Regions from separate parts of the Paraglaciecola sp. 2405UD69-4 genome, predicted to be linked through region 1. Evidence: predicted binding sites of a transcription regulator. Region 1 holds the regulator's gene; the other holds the start of a gene.

The links. The regulator NrdR, encoded in region 1, represses ribonucleotide reductase genes. The targets are predictions, from matches to a motif close to AAACACNANATNTNGTGTTT.
Region 2: the regulator NrdR is predicted to act here: its motif matches at 3,431-3,450, upstream of nrdA (class 1a ribonucleoside-diphosphate reductase subunit alpha).

Annotation. Positions count from the first base shown of each region.
Region 1 is NZ_JBLIXM010000001.1:1,387,728-1,398,896, reverse strand. It holds gene thiL (thiamine-phosphate kinase) at 1-53, opposite strand, end outside; gene nusB (transcription antitermination factor NusB) at 114-536, opposite strand; gene ribE (6,7-dimethyl-8-ribityllumazine synthase) at 537-1,013, opposite strand; gene ribBA (bifunctional 3,4-dihydroxy-2-butanone-4-phosphate synthase/GTP cyclohydrolase II) at 1,100-2,200, opposite strand; gene ACMUMK_RS06160 (riboflavin synthase) at 2,251-2,922, opposite strand; gene ribD (bifunctional diaminohydroxyphosphoribosylaminopyrimidine deaminase/5-amino-6-(5-phosphoribosylamino)uracil reductase RibD) at 2,959-4,098, opposite strand; gene nrdR (transcriptional regulator NrdR) at 4,145-4,594, opposite strand; gene glyA (serine hydroxymethyltransferase) at 4,722-5,978, opposite strand; gene ACMUMK_RS06140 (Gfo/Idh/MocA family protein) at 6,116-7,120, opposite strand; gene ettA (energy-dependent translational throttle protein EttA) at 7,265-8,932, shown strand; gene ACMUMK_RS06130 (Na+/H+ antiporter NhaC family protein) at 9,086-10,414, shown strand; gene ACMUMK_RS06125 (TonB-dependent siderophore receptor) at 10,791-11,169, shown strand, end outside.
Region 2 is NZ_JBLIXM010000002.1:622,625-633,793, reverse strand. It holds gene nrdB (class Ia ribonucleoside-diphosphate reductase subunit beta) at 1-847, opposite strand, end outside; gene nrdA (class 1a ribonucleoside-diphosphate reductase subunit alpha) at 911-3,226, opposite strand; gene ACMUMK_RS09200 (HAD family hydrolase) at 3,673-4,329, opposite strand; gene ubiG (bifunctional 2-polyprenyl-6-hydroxyphenol methylase/3-demethylubiquinol 3-O-methyltransferase UbiG) at 4,330-5,046, opposite strand; gene gyrA (DNA topoisomerase (ATP-hydrolyzing) subunit A) at 5,331-8,018, shown strand; gene serC (3-phosphoserine/phosphohydroxythreonine transaminase) at 8,151-9,233, shown strand; gene aroA (3-phosphoshikimate 1-carboxyvinyltransferase) at 9,233-10,513, shown strand; gene cmk ((d)CMP kinase) at 10,654-11,169, shown strand, end outside.

The sequences.
Region 1 (11,169 bases):
CGTTGTACACTTTGCTGCTTAAAAAAATCTTCAATAACTTTAAATTCTTTCACAATCACACTACTTCTAGTTGAACTGCATTTAGTGACAAGTCTTGTATCGCTGTTATTTAACTAAGAGCGCTCGTCTTTACGCAGAGTCTTGATGGCTTTATCAAGCACACCATTAATAAATTTATGGCTATCTTCTGCACCAAATGATTTTGCAAGCTCAATCGCTTCATTGATTACCACCTTGTAAGGTACATCAATTCGCGCAACTAGTTCGTAGGTTGCGATTCGCAAAATGGCAAACTCTACTGGGTCTAGCTCTTCAGGTAATCGACCTAAATAAGGCTTCATTTTTTTATCTAGCTCAGCACAATCTTTAACTACATTGCGCAATAACTCTAAAAAGTACTCAGTATCTACTTTTTGCATGTTATTGCTAGTGACTGTGCTCAGCTCAATTTGTTCTACTGGGTTCTTGGTCATTTGCCACGAATAAATAGCTTGTAACGCTAATTCACGGGAAAGACGACGTGCTTGAGGTTTCACCTATTTTGCCTCTTCAATATTGGCCAATACATTAACCATTTCAAGGGCACCAACAGCGGCTTCTGCACCTTTATTACCTGCCTTAGTACCAGAACGCTCAATAGCTTGCTCAATACTGTCAGTGGTAATCACACCAAAAGAAACCGGAACGCCATATTCTAAAGAAACCTGTGCAAGTCCTTTATTACATTCACCTGCAACAAATTCAAAGTGTGGTGTACCACCACGAATAACGGCACCAAGGGCGATAATTGCATCGTACTTATTTTGTTCAGCAAGTTTTTTAGCTGCAATCGGCAGCTCATATGCGCCAGGCACACGCACTAGCGTAATGTCTTGATCGTTAACTTCACCTTGTCTTTCAAGGGCATCAAGCGCACCATCAACTAAACTTTCAACGACAAAGCTGTTAAAACGCGAAACAACCAGAGCAAATTTTTTGCCTGTCGCACGCATGTTACCTTCAATAATGTTCATCTAAAAAACCTTACTAGAAAAATCGGCGCGCAGTTTAGCACACCTAACATGGGAAATATTGATAAATTTTGTACGATTTTTGTTTCTTAAACAGAAACGTACTCCACCACCTCAAGACCATAGCCAGACAAGGCATGATACTTTTTAGGCTTACTCAGCAAACGCATTTTTTTAACACCTAAGCTGGCTAAAATTTGACTGCCCACACCAACAGTTCTAGATGAGCCTGTCCAAGGCGCAGTTTCTGGCACTTCACCATTATCTTCAGCTTGAAATTGTTTTACTTGGGTTAACAAATCTTCATCTTTACCCAGTAGCACTAACACTCCGCCGTTTTCGGCAATGGTTTTAATGGCTTCGGGCAAGCCCATACTACGATTTATCGCCCGCTCAGATCCTAATAAATCGCTTAGGCTATTTAGCAGATGCACTCGGACCAGAGTTGGCGTATCACCATTAATGTCCCCTTTGCACATGGCAAAGTGAACTTGGTTATCAATTACATCTTTGTAGGTCACTAAATCAAACTCACCGAATTCTGTAGGCAACTTACACTTAGCCACTTGTTCAATTGTGGTTTCGTTTAAATTGCGGTACTCAATTAGGTCGGCAATGGTACCAATTTTCAAATCGTGCTTTTTAGCGAAAACTTCTAGCTCTGGACGTCTTGCCATGGAGCCATCTTCGTTTAATATTTCTACAATCACAGACGCTGGCTCACACCCTGCTAAACGTGCTAAATCAACACCAGCTTCAGTATGTCCAGCTCGATTCAATACTCCGCCTTCTTTACTGATAAGAGGAAAAATATGACCTGGTTGCACTATATCTTGCGCAACGGCATCTTTAGCAACCGCTGCAAGTATGGTTCTGGCACGGTCTGCTGCCGAAATGCCAGTAGTCACCCCTTTTGCCGCTTCTATCGACACTGTGAAATTAGTGGAAAACTGCGCTTCGTTATTATCTACCATTAGAGGTAAGTTAAGGGTTTTACAGCGCTCAGCTGTCATTGGCAGGCACACTAAACCTCTAGCGTGGGTAACCATAAAATTAATGGCTTCAGGAGTAACGTGCTGCGCCGCCATAATTAGGTCGCCTTCGTTCTCTCTGTCTTCATCATCCATCAAGATAACCATTTTACCTTGACGAATATCTTCAATAATCTCTTCACTGCTGTTAAATGACATATGTTTACTATCTTCTTTCATGGTGCAGAGCCAAGGCCCATACACTTAAATTACTTCAAGTAGCCGTTTTCTGCTAAAAACGCCATGCTTATATCTTTTTTACTCGTGTCCGAACTCGACTGCGCAGCCTTGTCCCCTAGCATAAGGCGCTCTAAATACCGAGCAATGACGTCTACTTCTAAATTTACCTTGGTACCAACTTGATACAAACCTATTATGGTTTCTTGTAGGCTATGGGGAATAAGGGTCAGTAAAAATTTAGCACCATCTACTTGATTGACAGTTAAACTTACGCCATCAACAGTTATCGAGCCTTTTTCAGCTAAATATTTAGCTAGTTCATCAGGTGCTTGCACCCATATTTCTACGTATCGGCCAACCTTAGAAATTGACAATACTTCACCTAAGCCATCTACATGACCACTGACAATGTGGCCACCTAAACGACCATTGGCCTGCATGGCTTTTTCTAAGTTGACTTTGCTGCCAGCCTGATAGGATGCAAAACCTGTACGCTTTATGGTTTCGTGAGATACATCAGCACTAAAGCCATGTTTTGATAACGCAACCACAGTTAAGCACACACCGTTGTTGGCTATACTGTCGCCAAGCTTAACGTCACTCATATCGAGCTTTTGTACTTTTATCGACAAACGAATGTCTTCACCGCTTGGGGTTAGGCTTTCGATAACTCCCACATCTTCAATAATTCCTGTAAACATAATCTCTCAGTTACTCTTTTTGGGATAACCGGTTATTCATTTACGAATAAAATGTGCGGTCATCTTTAGGTCTTTACCCACTTGCCTAACATCAGTTAGACACAAGTCGTGTACTTCATCCATAGATTCAATGGGCAAAGTATCAAACAAGTTCTGCCCGCTGCCCCCTATAAGTTTGGGCGCTTGGTATAAAATCAATTCATCTATCAAGTTATTTTGCAATAAGGCTCCTGCTAGCTTAGCCCCTGCTTCAACCCATATATCATTTATTTGCCGATTTGCCAGCTCTTCCATCACAGCTTTAAGATCTAACTTGTTTCCATTAAACGGCCCTTGCCATTGATTTACATGGCCTGCAAACCTGTGAGCGCTTTTTTTGCCATTAATAAGTAATACTTCACCGGCCTGTTGCGAACTGCCTTGCTGCAAAAGGTTTAAATTAGGTGGCAACTGGTTGCGGCCATCTAAAATAACCCTAAGTGGTTGTCGCAAATTTTCTAGCGCTAACTCATCAGAGCTCAGGCCCAGCTCCGCATAGCGCACATTTAGTGATGGGTTATCAGCTATGACTGTACCGGAGCCACTTAAAATCGCGCAACTTTTTGCCCTGTAGCGCTGCACATCTTGGCGTGCCTCTGCACCTGTAATCCACTGACTCAGACCGTTTTTAAGGGCGGTTTTACCATCTAAACTTGCTGCGAGTTTCACAGTAACTCTAGGCAAACCTTCAGACATGCGCTTAATAAACCCTAGGTTTAACTGCTCAGCAGCACTTTGTAATAACCCAGTATCAACGACTATGCCTGCTTGCTTTAGTATCTTTATGCCATTACCTGACACCACAGGATTTGGGTCTTGCATGGCTATAACGACTCGGCGCACCCCAGCTTTAACTAATGCCTCTGCACAAGGTGGTGTACGTCCAAAATGGCTACATGGTTCTAAAGTGACATATGCGGTAGCACCTAGTGCTAATTTCCCAGCTTGATTTAATGCATGGACCTCAGCATGGGGAGTACCGGCTTTTTGATGCCAGCCTTGACCAATAATTTCGCCAGATGGGTGCGTAATAACGCACCCCACATTAGGATTGGGAGAAGTCGTATATTGACCACGTTTTGCCAGCTGAATAGCTAACGCCATCATTTGATGATCGAGTACGGAAAATTCAGACACTATCTGTAACACCTAAGAGTCAAAAGGTAATATGTGGAGGGTAAGGCTAGTCGCCAAGTCGAGCGATTTCTTCACCAAACTCACGAATATCTTCAAACGAACGGTAAACAGACGCAAACCTTACATAAGCTACTTTGTCTAGCTCTTTTAAGGATGTCATAATGAGATTACCTAAAAATTCACTGCTCACTTCTCGTTCACCTGTAGCCCTTAATGAAGACTTAAGGCGACTGATACACTGCTCAACTTCTTCAGTACTAACAGGGCGTTTTTCTAACGCTCGCTGCAATCCTGCTCGCAACTTGTCTTCATTGAAAGGTTCGCGAGACCCATCTCGCTTTACAATACGGGGCATCACTAGCTCTGCCATTTCAAAGGTGGTAAAGCGCTCTTTACACACAGTACATTCTCGACGACGTCGTACATGGCTGCCATCCGACACCAAGCGAGAGTCGATAACTTTAGTTTCTTGTACAGAACAAAATGGGCAATGCATGTTGATTTCTATGTGGACAATTTCAATCTGAGTAAACTAACAAAATTCCACCCTTAGGCATATATCTTGGATACAAAAAAGCCAACTTTCGTTGGCTTTTTATTGTTAATTGTTTGTTTTTAACCCATTAACCATAAACAGGGAACTGCTCACATAGGGTAACCACTTCACTTTTCACTTTCGCAATTACTGCTTGGTCATCAATGTTGTCTAGTACATCACAGATCCAATTAGCAACTTGCTTAGCTTGCTCTTCTTTAAATCCACGGCGAGTAATTGCTGGTGAACCAATACGTAGACCACTGGTTACAAACGGAGAGCGTGGGTCATTAGGTACTGAGTTTTTATTAACAGTGATGTTAGCGTTACCAAGGGCTGCGTCTGCGTCTTTACCTGTGTATTCTTTACCGATTAGGTCTAATAAGAACAAATGGTTATCAGTACCGCCTGATACAACTTTATGACCACGCTCTTGGATAACCGCAACCATAGCTTTAGCGTTAGCCACTACTTGCTCTTGGTAGGCTTTGAATTCTGGTTGTAATGCTTCTTTAAAAGCAACCGCTTTAGCTGCAATCACGTGGCACAAAGGACCACCTTGACCACCCGGGAAAACCGCACTATTTAGCTTTTTGTAGATAGCTTCGTCACCACAAGAAGATAAAATTAACCCGCCACGAGGGCCTGCTAGTGTTTTGTGAGTTGTTGTTGTTACAACGTGAGCATGAGCCATTGGGCTAGGATATACGCCTGCTGCAACTAAACCTGCAACGTGAGCCATGTCTACTAACAAGTAAGCACCAACTTTATCTGCGATTTCACGGAATTTTTGCCAATCAACAATACCCGAATAAGCAGAGAATCCACCTATGATCATTTTAGGTTTGTGCTCTAGCGCTAATGCTTCAACTTGAGCCATGTCGATTTCACCTGTTTCAGGGTGTAATCCGTATTGAACCGCATTGTATGTTTTACCAGAAAAGCTCACTGACGCACCATGAGTTAAGTGACCGCCGTGTGCCAAACTCATACCTAAAACCGTATCGCCTGCTTCTAGCAAGGCCATAAATACAGCAGAGTTAGCTTGTGAACCAGCATGTGGTTGCACGTTAGCGTAATCACAACCAAATAATTGCTTAGCTCTTTCTATGGCTAAGTCTTCTGCAATATCAACATACTCACAGCCACCGTAGTAACGCTTGTGAGGGTAACCTTCTGCATATTTATTTGTAAGCTGTGATCCCTGTGCTTCTAGTACACGTGGGCTGCAATAGTTTTCAGAAGCGATCAGTTCGATATGATGCTCCTGACGTTGGTTTTCATCTTGAATCGCTTGGTACAATTCTGGGTCGAAATCAGCAATATTCATATCACGTGTTAGCATCACATATCCTCAACATAAACGGGGTTTAATACGGTAAACAATTTTGCGCATAGTTTAGTGATTTTAAACGATTTGTATAGTGGCTTTGTGGCATGAGAAACAACCAAAAGTTGTAACGATTTATGCAGACTTCAATTTCATCTAGCCTGAGTGATAGATTCTGGGTATTGCACACCTAATTGAGCGCGGATTTCATCCATGATTTTGAGCACACCGATACTATCTTGGTGAGACATTAGGTCACTGCACAATTTACCTTGCTCAATACAATCCATCACTTCTGCAATTTCGTATTCAAAGCCATTGGCTGCGTGAGGGATCTCTATAGCTTGTATACATTCATCATGCTTGTAAAAATACGCTGCGTCTGCATCCCAAAAGCAATGAGGCAAAACTAAGTAGCCTTGGCTACCCACTATATGCATGCTATTGCTGGCGTGTGCTGCCATCGAACTTGAAAACTGGGCATAGACTCCTGATGCATAGCTAAGTGTAACCATCTCCTGCTCATCTACCCCTTGCTCTGTTAGCTTGCCGGCACTTTGAATAGTTCTTGGATGCTCACCTAAAAAATACTGACTTAGGCTAATACTGTAAATCCCCAAGTCAAGTAAGGCGCCACCAGCAAGTTCAGGTTTAGCTAAGCGCTCTTTAGGTTGCTCTCTATTTTGAAACGCGAATCCAATATTTGACTGAATATATTGAATATCGCCAATAATACCTTGTTCAATACTTTTTTTAGCTTGGCTTAGCACAGGCATAAACCTGCTCCACACACCTTCTTGCAGTAACACTTTATTTGCTTTGGCCAAATCCACTAAGTACTGCATTTGCGCAGCGGTTACTGTGCATGGTTTCTCTACCAGCACATGCTTGCCAGCCTGAAGACACTGTTTTGCTTGTTCAAAATGAAAACTATGGGGCGTGGCAATGTAAATAACATCAATGCTAGGGTCATTTAAAAGCGCTTCATAATTTGTGTAGATGTTATCAATGTCATATTGTTTGGCAAAAGCCTCGGCTCGCTCTTGGCTGCGACTTGCCACTGCAGTTATTTTCCCCTTAGGAGAGACTTTCATAGCGGTAGCAAATGTGTTGGCTATAGAGCCAGGACCTAATACGCCCCAGTTGATCATTCTCATTTTGAACCTCGTTGTCGGCTTTTAAAGTGAAAATTCTACGCCAGCAATATTTAAAGCGCACGATTTATTCACTATCCCTTTTACCCTAGCCTCTTGGTGAATTAGAATATTGCTCATACATAGCAACAAAAGTAACTTAATATTATGGCGCAGTACGTTTACAGCATGTTGCGGGTTGGAAAAGTCGTTCCTCCTAGCAAACATATTTTAAAAAATATTTCTCTTAGTTTCTTTCCTGGAGCCAAAATTGGCGTGTTAGGTTTGAACGGTTCGGGTAAATCCACCTTATTAAAAATTATGGCTGGTCTTGATAAAGACATTGAGGGAGAAGCTATTCCTCAAGCAGGACTGAAAATTGGGTATTTGCCCCAGGAGCCGCAGCTTGATGAAAGCAAAGATGTTCGTGGTAACATCGAAGAAGCCGTTCAAGATGTAGTGCATGCCTTAAAAAGAATTGAAGAAGTTTACGCTGAGTATGCTGAAGAAGGGGCTGACTTTGATGCCCTTGCTAAAGAACAAGGTGAGCTTGAAGCCATTATTCAATCTAAAGATGGCCACAACTTAGACAACGCTCTGGAAAGAGCCGCCGATGCGCTGCGCCTTCCCCCTTGGGATGCAGACGTAAGTAAGCTATCTGGTGGTGAACGCCGACGTGTCGCCTTATGTAAATTGCTACTCGAAAAACCCGAAATGTTATTACTAGACGAACCCACCAACCACTTAGATGCTGAATCTGTGGCTTGGTTAGAACGTTTCTTACATGACTACGAAGGTACAGTAGTTGCCATTACCCATGATAGATACTTCTTAGACAATGTAGCCGGGTGGATCTTAGAACTAGACCGCGGCCAAGGTATTCCTTGGGAAGGTAACTACTCTTCATGGCTTGAGCAAAAAGATGCTCGCCTAGAACAAGAGGAAAAAGCTGAAAGCGCTAGACAAAAGTCAATTAAAACCGAATTAGAATGGGTACGCTCTAGTGCCAAAGGTCGCCAATCAAAAAGTAAAGCACGTATGGCTCGCTTTGAAGAGCTAAATACCGGTGACTACCAAAAACGTAACGAAACCAGTGAGCTGTTTATTCCACCAGGCGAGCGCTTGGGAGATAAAGTGTTTGAAGTCTCTGGATTACAAAAGTCCTACGGTGACAGATTACTTATCGATGACCTTAATTTCAAAATGCCTAAAGGCGCCATAGTAGGCATCATTGGACCAAACGGTGCCGGTAAATCAACCCTATTTAGAATGTTGACCGGACAAGAAAAACCCGATGCCGGCACTATAGATATCGGCGACACAGTACAGCTAGCCAGTGTTGATCAATTCCGTGATCATATGGATGGCAACAATACTGTTTATAAAGAGATTTCTGATGACTCAGATATTATTCGTATTGGTAATTTTGAGTTAAATAGCCGCGCTTATTGTGGACGTTTTAACTTTAAAGGCTCTGACCAACAGAAGTTCATAAAAGATTTATCAGGTGGTGAGCGTAACCGTGTTCATTTGGCAAAACTATTAAAAGCCGGTGGCAATGTGCTACTTCTGGATGAGCCAACCAATGATCTAGATGTTGAAACTCTACGGGCATTAGAAAATGCCCTGTTGGAGTTCCCTGGTTGTGCCATGGTAATTTCCCATGATAGATGGTTCTTAGACAGAATAGCCACACACATTATGGATTACCGAGACGAAGGTAAAATTAACTTCTTCGATGGTAACTACACAGAATATGCCGCTTGGCTTAAAGCTACCTATGGAGCGGATGTCATCGAACCCCATAGATTAAAATACAAAAAAATTAGTAAATAATTTTTACAACCTAAATAAAAACGCGGGTAAAGCCCGCGTTTTTATTTTCTGAACAATTAGCTTCAACTCAGATTATGAACACTAACCAATTGAGTTAGTTTGTTATAGTATTACAAACTTAAGTTTTCGACTCCTTCAAAAAAGTACCCGTAAATGCAAGCAAAAGCCCCAGAAAATCTTGTTGGATTAACGCCAATTATTCTTTTTATGTCTTTAATTATTGGCAGTGGAATAATTACCCAAGACTTTTCTAGTATGCCTATTTTAGTGGCATTTATGATTTCAGCTGGGTACGCATTATTTTTAAATAACAAAGCAGCGCCGTTATCCTTACCTGAAAAAGTTGATATTTTCTGTCAGGGTGGCGGCGACAAAACTATAATTTTGTTAGCTGTTATTTTCCTGTTAGCCGGAGCATTTTATGCTGTCACTATCGATATCGGGGCCCGTGATGCAACTGTAAATTGGGCGCTTAACTATGTGCCAACCACATACTTATTACCTGGCTTATTTGTGATTTCTTGCTTTGTAGCATTTGCCATGGGCACATCCATGGGAACAATCACAGCAATCACCCCAGTAGGCATTGGCTTTGCAGAAAGTTTAAACCTACCTACAGCTCTGACGGTCAGTATAGTTGTAGGTGGCGCTATGTTTGGTGACAACCTCTCTTTTATTTCAGATACCACAATTGCCGCTACTCGAACTCAAGGCGTGCAACTTAAAGATAAGTTTAAAGCCAACCTAATTATTGTGTTACCTGCTGCCTTGATCACCGCTATATGTTTGCTTTGTGTAGAAATAGACGGTAGCTCGGTAGTCACGACTTCTGACTATGATTTATGGTTAATACTCCCCTACTTACTAATAATAGTGTGCGCTTTACTGGGGATGAATGTACTAAGTGTATTAGGTGTAGGTATTGTTAGTGCCTGTGTTATAGGTATGTCAAAAGGGTTATTTACCTTTTCAACAATGTTTTTAAGCATACAAAAAGGCCTAGAGTGGATGCAAAATATGGCAGTCATTGCCCTATTAATTGGCGGCATAGTCGCCTTAATGAAAGCCTATGGCGGAATTCAGTGGTTAGTTACCAATACCACTAAAAGTATATCCACTAAAAAAGGGGCTGAGTTTGGTGTTGCCACTTTAGTTAGCGCACTAGATATCGCCACTGCCAATAACACCATAGCTATTGTTTCTACGGGCCCAATTGTACAAGATTTAGCCAAACGCTTTTCTTTAGATCCAAGGCGCACTGCTAGCCTACTTGATATTTTTTCATGTGGGTTTCAGGGCTTGATACCCTACGGCGGACAAATATTAGCGGCTGCTAGTCTGGCTGGAATATCACCATTATCCCTCAGCTTTTATGCCTGGTATCCCATGTTGATTATAGTATTTGGCTGCCTTGCTATTATTACAGGCTTACCTAAATTCAAAAACAAAGTTGAAAGTGATTTTTCAGAAAATCATCAATAAAGCAGCAATTTAATTTGAGCTCCCTCAAAACCTTTAATGTTTAGCTTTGCATCACCATGCTCAGCGACAAAAGCAAAACCACCTAGCCCTAAAAGACCTCAGCTAGTCACTTAGGTTTAATGTGTTCATCACTGGTGTTCTTTCACAATAATAATGCATTTTAGCGCCATAAGTGTGCGCTTTTTGAGCACATTCGTAACCAAAACCCCATCAAACCAGTTGGTCAGGTTTTTTTAGGGGCTGGCATAACTATTGCTCTTCTCAAGTAATTGCAGCACAAATCATCGTAAGAATGATAGCAGCAAGACATACACACAATAAAAACTACCCCACCTCAATAGGCGATTGTTGAGTTAAATGGATACGGAGATACACCTTGAGAACGCACAAACTTAGTAAATTATCCTTAGCAATTGGAGCCATTACAGCTGCATCACTGACTCTAGCAATCAACGCACAAGAAATGGAAAAGATATCGGTTGTAGGCGTAAAAGATGAAAATATGATTATGCCTCCTGAGTCTAACAGCGCATATGGCTTTGATATGTCCTTAGTAGAAACACCACGCTCTGTGACAGAAGTCAGTTCAGATCTAATAGAAGCCTACGGACTGCGAAGTGTTGATGACTTAGTAAGAATGACTCCTGGCGCATTCACCAGTTCATTTTTTGGTATACAAGGCGCTATGGATATTCGTGGAGAGTCTGCCGATAACTATTTCAGAGGTTTTCGCAGAATAGCAAACCCTGGCGCTT
Region 2 (11,169 bases), on a different contig from region 1:
GCTCAACTGCATTTAAAAATATAGCGGTAGCTTCTTCTTTACACTCTTCTGCAATCTCTGCCATTTCTGGATCATCTTTACCTTTGGCCCACAAATTAATAATGTGTTGGGTAGAGGTGAGATGTAAGTTTTCGTCACGAGCGATGAGGCGTATTATTTTTGAATTACCTTCCATTAGCTCTCTTTCTGCGAAAGCAAAGGTACAGGCAAAGGATACATAAAAACGAATTGCTTCAAGTGCATTAACTGAGTTCATGCAAAGGTAAAGCTTTTTCTTGAGCTCTCGCATGGTAATAGTGTGAGTCGTACCTTCTATGGTGTGAGTACCTTCACCAAGGGTTTGCCATAATTGAATAGCAAAAATCAAATCGTCATAATATTTTGAAATATCAGCTGCACGTTTTTTGATTTCTTCATTTTCAACTATGTCATTAAATATACTGCTAGGGTCGCCAAATAGGTTACGTAAAATATGGGTATAAGATCGTGAATGAATCGTTTCAAAAAAAGACCATGTTTCTACCCACGTTTCTAATTCGGGAATAGAAATAATAGGCAAAAATGCAATGTTTGGGCTTCTACCTTGAATAGAATCAAGTAAGGTTTGATACTTTAAGTTAGAGATGAAAATATGCTTTTCAGAGTCGCTTAATTTTTGAAAGTCTACTCTATCTTTACTGACGTCAACTTCTTCTGGGCGCCAAAAGAAACTAATTTGTTTTTCTATCAACTTTTCAAAAATTTGATGCTTCTGTTGATCATAACGTGCCACATTAACTGGGTTACCGAAGAACATTGGCTCTGTTAGTGGGTTGTTATTTACCTGATTAAAAGTTGTATATTTCATTACGTCTTGTTGCCACTTATTATTCAAATGCTAAGAAATAGCTGCCGAAGCAGCTAATTGAATTTATATTTTACATGCCCCGCCTGCACAGTCGTCGTCTTCTTCAATGACAACTTCTTTAGGCGCAAACTTTTGACCTGCTAACTCTTGCTGAGTTGAATCGTCTGCACCATCACGAGTGTTATGGTAATACAGTGTTTTCACTCCCAGCTTGTAACTGGTTAATAAGTCTTTAAGGAGTAATTTCATAGGAACTTTACCCCCTTCATATTTATTAGGATCATAACTGGTGTTTGCAGAAATAGTTTGATCAACAAATTTTTGCATTATCCCTGTTAACTCTAAGTATCCATCATTAGAGGGTAAGTCCCATAACAGCTCGTATTTGTCCTTAAGTCTTTCGTACTCAGGTACCACTTGCTTCAAAACCCCATCTTTACTTGATTTAACACTAATGTGTCCTCTAGGAGGCTCAATTCCATTGGTGGCATTTGAAATTTGCGAAGAGGTTTCTGAAGGCATCAAGGCAGAAAGCGTACTATTTCGCAGGCCATACTTTTTGATGTCTGCTCTAAGGGCATCCCAATCACAATGTAATGGCTCGTCACAAATCTTATCTAAATCATTCTTATAGGTATCCGTTGGCATTAAGCCTTGGAAATAAGTCGTTTCATCAAATTTAGGACACGCACCTTTTTCTTTAGCCAGATTACAAGACGCCTTCATCAAATTATATTGCATGGCTTCAAAGGTTTTATGTACTAAGCCGTTGGCACTGCCATCAGAATACTTAACACCATTTTTAGCTAGGTAATAAGCAAAGTTAATCACGCCTATACCTAAAGTACGTCTACCCATAGTGGCATTGTATGCAGCAGGAACTGGGTAATCTTGGTAATCTAATAAGTTGTCAAGAGCGCGTACAGCAAGATCAGATAGCTCTGCAAACTCATCTAAGCTTTCTATGGCACCTAGGTTAAACGCCGATAATGTACATAAAGCGATTTCGCCATTTTCATCATTTACATGCTGCAATGGTTTAGTGGGCAAAGCAATTTCTAAACATAAGTTACTTTGACGTACCGGTGCCAATTTAGGATTGAATGGGCTATGGGTATTACAATGATCGACGTTTTGTAAATAGATACGCCCAGTACTGGCACGCTCTTGCATAAACAAACTAAAGAGTTCTATAGCTTTAATTTGTTCTTTGCGAATACTGTCATCTTGCTCATATTGTAAATATAAACGTTCGAATTCATCTTGGTCAGCGAAAAATGCATCATAAAGCCCTGGGGTATCAGAGGGGCTGAACAAAGTGATGTGCTGATCTTTAATAAGACGTGTATACATTAATTTGTTGAATTGCACACCGTAATCTAAGTGGCGCACACGGTTTTCTTCTACACCTCTGTTATTTTTAAGTACCAGCAAAGATTCAATTTCTAAATGCCACAAGGGATAAAATAAGGTTGCGGCTCCGCCACGTACACCACCTTGTGAACAGCTCTTAACCGCTGTTTGAAAATGCTTATAGAAAGGAATACAACCTGTGTGGAAAGCTTCGCCACCTCTAATTGGGCTGCCTAAGGCACGGATACGTCCAGCATTGACACCTATACCCGCACGCTGACTGACGTATTTTACAATGGCACTTGCTGTTGCATTAATTGAATCTAGGCTGTCGCCAGCTTCTATTAATACACAAGAGCTAAATTGACGGGTAGGAGTTCTAACACCTGCCATTATTGGGGTAGGTAGGGATATTTTAAATTTAGACGTGGCATCATAAAATCGCTTGATGTAGTCCATACGCGTGTCTTTTTCGTAATTTGCGAACAAACAAGCTGCTACTAATATATATAGAAACTGAGCGCTTTCATAAATCTCACCAGTGACACGGTTTTGAACTAAGTATTTACCTTCAAGTTGTTTAACTGCGGCATAGCTAAAGTTCATATCACGCCAATGATCAAGATATTCATTCATCTCATCGAATTCAGCTTCTGTGTAATCAGTTAATAAGTGTCCATCGTACTTACCTTTGGCTACCATGTTTTTTATATGGGCATACAACTTAGGTGGCTCGAAGCATCCATAGGCTTTTTTACGTAAATGGAATATGGCTAAACGAGCTGCCAGATATTGGTAATCTGGACAATCTGTAGAAATAAGATCGGCGGCAGAACGAATTAAGGTTTCATGTATATCGGCGGTATTTATTCCGTCGTAAAATTGTATATGTGCTTTTATTTCAACTTGTGAAACTGAAACGTTATTTAATCCCTTGGCAGCCCATTCAATCACTTTATGGATCTTGTCCAAATCAATGAGTTCACGTTCGCCATTACGTTTGGTGACGTATAAATTATTATTCATGTTTTTGATAGCCGTAACTTATTTGTTTTAAAGGTAGTGATGCTCGCATTTTATTACGAAGGAAAGGATTGTCGTTCGCCTTTCTCTTACACGTCATGCTTAGCCTTGTTCATATTTATTGTATTTACTAGAAAGCTTGTAAATTTTATACATAGGTATTGTGTAATGAACGGAACACAAGATAGTGAGGTTTTTGGATGATTGCAACCCAATATATGGTGGTTTTATGGTCATCAATTGACCATGCAAAAAAAGTTAGTAGTGACTCACCCAAAACCACCTTTTGAGTTGCGCGTAAACGGAATGCAAGAAAAAATAGGTAATTTTTTTTTGTTAAAACTTTTTTGTCCTAAAAAAGTAAATTTATTATTTATCGATATATAGGGGGTGCTTGCAAAAATAGCCACTATATGTCGTGTTTGTATTTATAAAGGGGGATCCCAGGTTTATATAAATGTAAGTAAATCCAATGGGTGGCTAATATGAATGTCTGCTGACCAAGTTTGACTCTCTTGAATACTAGGCAGGTAGCCATATTCAGCAACAACACTTGTCATATTGGCAGCTTGTGCGGCTTGGATATCTCTCTGGGCGTCACCGACATACCAGGTTGTGGGTGATTGAATGTCGAGTTGTTCTTGAGCATGGAGTAAAGGACGGGGGTGGGGCTTCCTTTCTGGCAAACTATCGCCACTGATAATCACTTTACACTCATTAAGAAGTGGAAAATGTTGCACTAGTTTCTGTGTTAAAAACTCAGGTTTGTTTGTCACTATCCCCCAAGGGATGTCTTGTTTGTTTAGCTCATTAAGCAGGGGTTCTATTCCCTCAAAAAATACAGTGTCTACACATATATTAGTTTCATAATGTGTTAAAAATTGTGCTCGCAAATCGTCAAAATTTAAGGAGTCCAACTCCTCCCCAAAACCCAGCTCCAGCATACCTTTTGCGCCATTTGAAGCAATGTTTCGGTATTGTTCGTAGGAAACTAACGGTCGTTGCATAGTCTGTAATACATGATTTAATGCATTGCCTAAGTCTTTTGCTGTTTCTAATAAGGTTCCGTCGAGATCAAATAATAGGGCATTAGGTTTTGCAAGCATTTAACTTAACTCGTTTTGGCAATGAATAATGTAGTTGACGTCAACATTCTGTTGCGACAAATAATATTCTTGGGTAAGTGGATTAACGTGTAACCCAATCATTCGTTTTACAACTAGCTGAGTATCATCAATCCAGCCTATTAACTCTGAAGGCTTAATGAATTTATCATGTTGATGGGTGCCTTTAGGTACAAGGCCTAAAATATATTCTGCGCCAAGTATGGCTAAAAGATATGATTTTATATTTCTATTTAACGTAGAAAAAAACACGTGGCCACCAGGTTTAACCATTTTATAGCAGGCGTTTACCACTGAGCTTGGGTCAGGCACGTGCTCCAACATTTCCATACAGGTGACTACATCAAATTCAGCCGGGTGTTTATCTGCAAATTCTTCCGCTGTGGTTTGTTGGTAATCAACACTTAACTGTGACTCCAATCCATGTAATCGAGCTACTTCTAATGGGGCTTCTCCCATATCAATACCGGTAACATCAGCACCATGTTTGGCCATGCTTTCAGCTAAAATGCCTCCACCACACCCCACGTCTAATACCTTTTTACCATTTAAACCTAAACAGTGCTGATTAATGTAATCTGTTCTTAATGGATTAATTTGGTGAAGGGGTTTGAATTCTCCAGAAAGGTCCCACCATCTTGAGGCTAAATCTGAAAATTTTTGAATTTCATTTGGGTCAACATTTTGCGATTGGGTCATGTATGGCGTTTGTCTTTATTATTTTGCGTTTAGCTTATACCAGTATCTTAACAAATAAAATCGCCTATATGAGGTTTTGAGGTCCAATTGCACACTATATGAGCTACATCTGGCTATTTATTTTCATCTGTAGGTGGTAGGATAACTTGTTCAAAATGAAAAATGATTCAGTGTTAAAAAGCATGATAAACGTAGTAACAATGTTAAGTCCTAGCCTAACAAAAGTTATCAGAAAATTTGCTTCTTACACATTCTAATAATTACGACTAGGGACAAGGCTGTATATGACTGATCACGCCCAAGAAATTCTTCCTATTAATATTGAAGAAGAACTTAAAAACTCTTATCTCGATTATGCGATGAGCGTTATTGTTGGCAGGGCGCTGCCTGATGTTCGAGATGGCTTAAAACCGGTACATCGCCGTGTTTTGTTTGCTATGAATGAACTAAAAAATGATTTCAATAAACCTTATAAAAAGTCTGCTCGTGTAGTAGGAGATGTAATTGGTAAGTATCACCCACATGGTGATTCTGCTGTTTATGACACTATTGTTCGTATGGCGCAGCCTTTTTCTCTTAGATATATGTTGGTCGACGGCCAAGGTAACTTTGGTTCGGTTGATGGTGATTCTGCTGCTGCGATGCGTTACACCGAAATTCGTATGGCAAAAATTGCCCATGAATTGCTAGCTGATCTTGAAAAAGAAACCGTAGACTTTGTCGCTAACTATGATGGTACAGAGTTTATCCCCGAGGTATTGCCTACCAGAATTCCTAACTTATTAGTAAATGGTTCTTCAGGTATTGCTGTTGGGATGGCAACTAACATTCCACCCCATAACTTAACGGAAGTGGTGAATGGTTGTATTGCATTGATAGACAATCCTAATTTGTCTATTGATGAGTTAATCCAGTATATACCTGGTCCGGATTTTCCTACCGCCGCATTTATTAGTGGTAGAAAAGGTATAGAAGAAGCCTATCGTACTGGTCGTGGCAAAATTTACATGCGAGCACGAGCAGAGATTGAAACAGAAGATAATGGTAAAGAAACCATTATTGTTAACGAAATTCCATACCAAGTTAATAAAGCCCGTTTAATCGAAAAAATAGCTGATTTAGTTAAAGAAAAGAAAATCGAAGGCATAGCTGCGCTACGTGATGAGTCAGATAAAGACGGCATGCGTATTGTGGTTGAGGTTAAACGTAATGAGTCAGCGGAAGTTCTGTTGAACCACCTTTATTCTCAAACCCAAATGCAAACAGTGTTTGGTATTAATATGGTGGCGCTGGATAAAACCCAGCCAAGAATATTCAATTTGTTGGATATTCTTAAAGCCTTTGTGCTGCATAGACGTGAAGTCGTTACCAGACGTACAGTATTTGAACTTAAAAAGGCCCGAGAGCGCGCTCATATACTTGAAGGTTTAGCGATTGCTTTGGTCAATATTGATCCAATTATTGCCCTAATTAAAGCGTCTAAGAGTCCGGCTGAAGCTAAGGTCTCTTTAACAGCCCAAGCTTGGTCTTTAGGTGACGTTGCTGAAATGTTAGAGCGTGCTGGAAACAATGCTGCACGACCTGATTGGCTTGAGCCTCAATATGGTATTAGAGATGGACAATACTACCTAACAGAGCAACAAGCCCAAGCGATTCTAGACTTACGTTTGAATAAGCTGACAGGCCTAGAACATGACAAAATATTGTCAGAATACAAAGAGTTACTAGAGCTTATTGCTGAATTACTACATATTTTAGGTAGCCCAGAGCGCTTAATGGAAGTTATTCGTGAAGAGCTAGAAAAAGTGAGAGATGAATACGGCGATGCCCGTCGAACCGAAATTACCGCAGCCTCCCACGACATAGATATTGAAGACTTAATTGAGCGTGAAGAAGTGGTCGTTACTTTGTCTCGTGAAGGTTACGTAAAGTATCAAAAACTGAATGATTATGAGTCACAGCGCCGCGGTGGCCGTGGTAAGTCAGCTACTAAGATGAAAGATGAAGATTTCATTGAAAAACTGTTAGTGGCAAATACCCATGATCATATTTTATGTTTCTCTACCCGTGGTCGCTTATATTGGTTGAAGGTATATCAATTACCTCTAGCAAGCCGAAACGCTCGTGGTCGCCCAATTGTTAATATTTTACCTTTAGAAGAAGGGGAACGTATTACTGCCATCTTACCAATCCAAGAGTTTGAAGAAGGCAAGTTTGTGTTGATGGCTACAGCTAATGGTACTGTCAAGAAAACTGCATTGACCTCCTACTCACGTCCAAGAGCTAACGGTATTATTGCTGTTAACTTAAATGATGGAGATGAATTGATTGGGGTTGATATTACCCATGGTGAAGACGACATCATGTTGTTCTCTGACGCGGGTAAAGTGGTTCGCTTCAATGAGAAGCAACGTGACTCAGAAACAGGCGCAGTTAAACTCGACTCAGAAACCGGTGAAGAGCTATTGGCACTACGCCCAATGGGACGTACCGCTACTGGGGTACGTGGTATTCGCTTACAGGAAGGTCAAAAAGTTGTGTCCTTGATTGTTCCAAAAGGAGACGGTGCAATATTAACTGCAACTGAAAACGGCTTCGGTAAGCGTACCCCTATAGCTGACTACCCAGCTAAGAGTCGTGCGACTCAAGGTGTTGTTTCCATTAAGGTTTCTGAAAGAAACGGGAAAGTCGTGGGTGCAGTACAGGTTAATGATTCAGATGAAATCATGCTAATAAGTGACCAAGGTACTTTGGTTCGTACCCGTGTTGAAGAAGTATCAACCGTTGGTCGTAACACCCAAGGTGTGCGATTAATTCGTACCATTGAAGGTGAGCATGTGGTTGGCTTACAGCGTATCGATGAAATTGAAGAGCTTGAAGTAGAACTTGTTGAAGAGGGTACGACAGATACCGTTGAGACTAGTGCTACTGAGGGAACTGATGATTCGTCAGAACCTAACCAAGATGAATAATCAATTCTAACTTTTTATATTAAAAGTGTGGAAACTCACTGATTAGTAAGCGTTAATGCATACTAATTTTATATATCTAAACGAGTGGCCAATGCCGCTCGTTTTTTTTGGTCTCCTTTGTTTTGGAAGAATATGACAATTTATAATTTTTGTGCTGGTCCTGCCATGTTACCAGCAGATGTAATGCAACAAGCTCAAAAAGAGATGCTAGATTGGCAAGGTTTAGGCCGCTCTGTAATGGAAATCAGCCACCGAAGCAAAGAGTACATTGCCCTTGCAGAGCAAGCTGAGCAAGACTTAAGAGATTTACTCGCTATACCTGACAACTATAAAGTTCTATTTTCTCATGGTGGGGGAAGAGGGCAGTTTGCAGCTGTACCAATGAATCTTAGGGGCAGGGGAGAAACTGCAGACTTTTTAACGACTGGCTCTTGGTCTCAAGATGCATTTGATGAAGCGAGTAAGTATTTATCTAGTCATTTAGTTTCAAAGACAGCTGTAAAAGAAGGCTTGTCTTTTGTTCCCAGTATTACAGCCGATATGGTTAACCCAAAAGCTGCTTATTTCCATTATTGTTCTAATGAAACCGTTGACGGTATTGAAGTTAGTGACGTTCCAGAAACAGGTGAGGTACCTGTAGTCGTTGATATGTCTTCGAACATATTATCAAAGCCATTAGACATATCTAAATTTGGCGTTATCTATGCTGGAGCACAAAAGAATATTGGCCCATCTGGTTTAGCGGTTGTGATTGTCAGAGATGACTTATTAGATTATGCCATGACTGAAACGCCTTCATTCATGCATTATCAAACCATAGCTAAATTTAACTCCATGTATAATACGCCTCCCACTTATTCTTGGTATTTAGCAGGTTTAGTTTTCAAGTGGCTAAAGGCGCAAGGTGGCTTAGAAAAAATCGCAGCCGTTAATACCCAAAAGGCTGAGCTCTTGTATCAATGCATTGATGAAAGTGATTTTTACATAAATAAAGTCCATCCAGACTTTCGTTCTAAAATGAACGTCACCTTTCATTTACCTAACACTGACTTAGATGGCGTGTTTCTTCAAGAGGCAGAAGCAGAGGGCTTAGTTGCTTTAAAAGGTCATAGAAAAGTCGGAGGTATGCGAGCCAGTATTTATAATGCAATGCCGTTAGAAGGTGTAGTTGCATTAACTAACTTTATGGGTGATTTCGCTAGGAGAAACAAATAATGCAGCAACTTTTATTATCACCCATTAATAAAGTACAAGGCACAGTTAATGTCCCTGGGTCTAAAAGCTTATCAAATCGAGCACTGTTACTAGCGGCACTGGCGAAAGGTGAAACCCAGCTTACTAACTTATTAGACAGTGAAGATATTCATCACATGCTTAATGCATTGACTAAGTTAGGGGTGAGTTATCGTTTATCTGACTGTAAAACAGAGTGTTGGGTTACGGGTAATCAAGGTGCATTTACTGTAGATGCTCCCGTTAGTTTATTTTTAGGTAACGCGGGTACAGCTATGCGCCCCTTATGCGCTGCATTAGCTGCCAGTAAAGGTGAGTTTGAGCTTACTGGTGAGCCTAGAATGGAAGAAAGGCCTATAGGTGCGTTAGTTGACTCATTACGTCAAGCGGGTGCAGATATCAGTTATCTGAAAAACACTGATTATCCTCCTTTATTGATAAAAGGCTCATCATTAAATGGCGGTAACATTACTGTAGACGGCAGTGTTTCTAGTCAATTCTTAACAGCTTTACTGATGAGTGCCCCTTTATTTGATAATGATACACGTATAAGTATTAGCGGTGAGCTGGTATCTAAGCCTTATATCGATATTACCTTAGACACTATGGCCAAGTTTGGTATTGAAGTTGAAAACTTAGACTATCAAGAGTTTGTAGTAAAAGGCTCACAACAGTATCAGTCTCCAGGCAAGTTTATGGTGGAAGGTGATGCCTCTTCTGCATCATATTTTTTAGCTGCGGGGGCAATCAAAGGCGGCACAGTCCGCGTGACCGGTATTGGTAAAAACAGCATTCAAGGTGATATTAAGTTTGCTGAAGTGCTTGAAAAAATGGGGGCTAAGGTTGACTGGCAAGACGAATATATCGAAGTGACAGGTGCTCCCTTGCAAGGTATAGATATGGATATGAATCACATTCCTGATGCTGCCATGACCATAGCAACGGCTGCTTTGTTTGCGAAAGGTGATACTAGTATCCGAAATATTTATAACTGGCGCGTGAAAGAAACTGACCGTCTAGCAGCTATGAGTACTGAGCTTCGTAAGGTGGGAGCCACTGTTATCGAGGGTGATGATTATATAACTATTACACCGCCAGAGAGCTTGATACATGCCCAGATAGATACCTACAATGATCACCGAGTTGCTATGTGTTTCTCACTCGTTGCTTTGAGCGATACACCAGTAACTATTAATGATCCAAAATGTACAGCGAAAACCTTTCCTGATTATTTTGAGCGCTTTGCGACAATCTGCCAATAAGGTAAACCTGTTGAGGGGCGTGCCCCTCAACCTCTTCAGTGTTTCATCATTCCCTTTAAAATATTTGTCACTTTAGTGTCATTGCTTATCTGTTAGCTATCCGTATAATTACGCCCGATTTTATAGGCTCAGGAGAGCACATGTACGTAGAACCGATCATCACAATTGATGGGCCAAGTGGAGCAGGTAAAGGAACAGCAAGTACTTTGCTAGCAAAAAAGCTGGGATGGCATTTTCTTGATAGTGGCGCAATTTATCGTGTATTAGCCGTTGCTTCGATTCATCACCAGATCCCAAGTCAAGATGAAGCTGGGTTATTACCCCTAGCAGCTAGCTTAGATGTCCATTTTAAAACCACAGATAATGGCGTAAAAGTCATGCTAGAGGGTGAAGATGTAAGCGACTCTATTCGCACAGAAGAAGTGGGAGCTGTCGCATCTCAAGTGGCATCTTTACCCTCTATTCGAGAAGCCTTATTACGCAGACAGCGTGCTTTCAAACAATCTCCCGGCTTAGTTGCTGATGGCAGAGACATGGGAACAGTAGTGTTTCCAGAGGCTGAAGTGAAAGTATTTTTAACGGCCAGCGCTGAAGAGCGGGCAGATAGACGCTATAAGCAGTTGAAAGCAAAGGGCCATGATGTTAGCATACCGCGC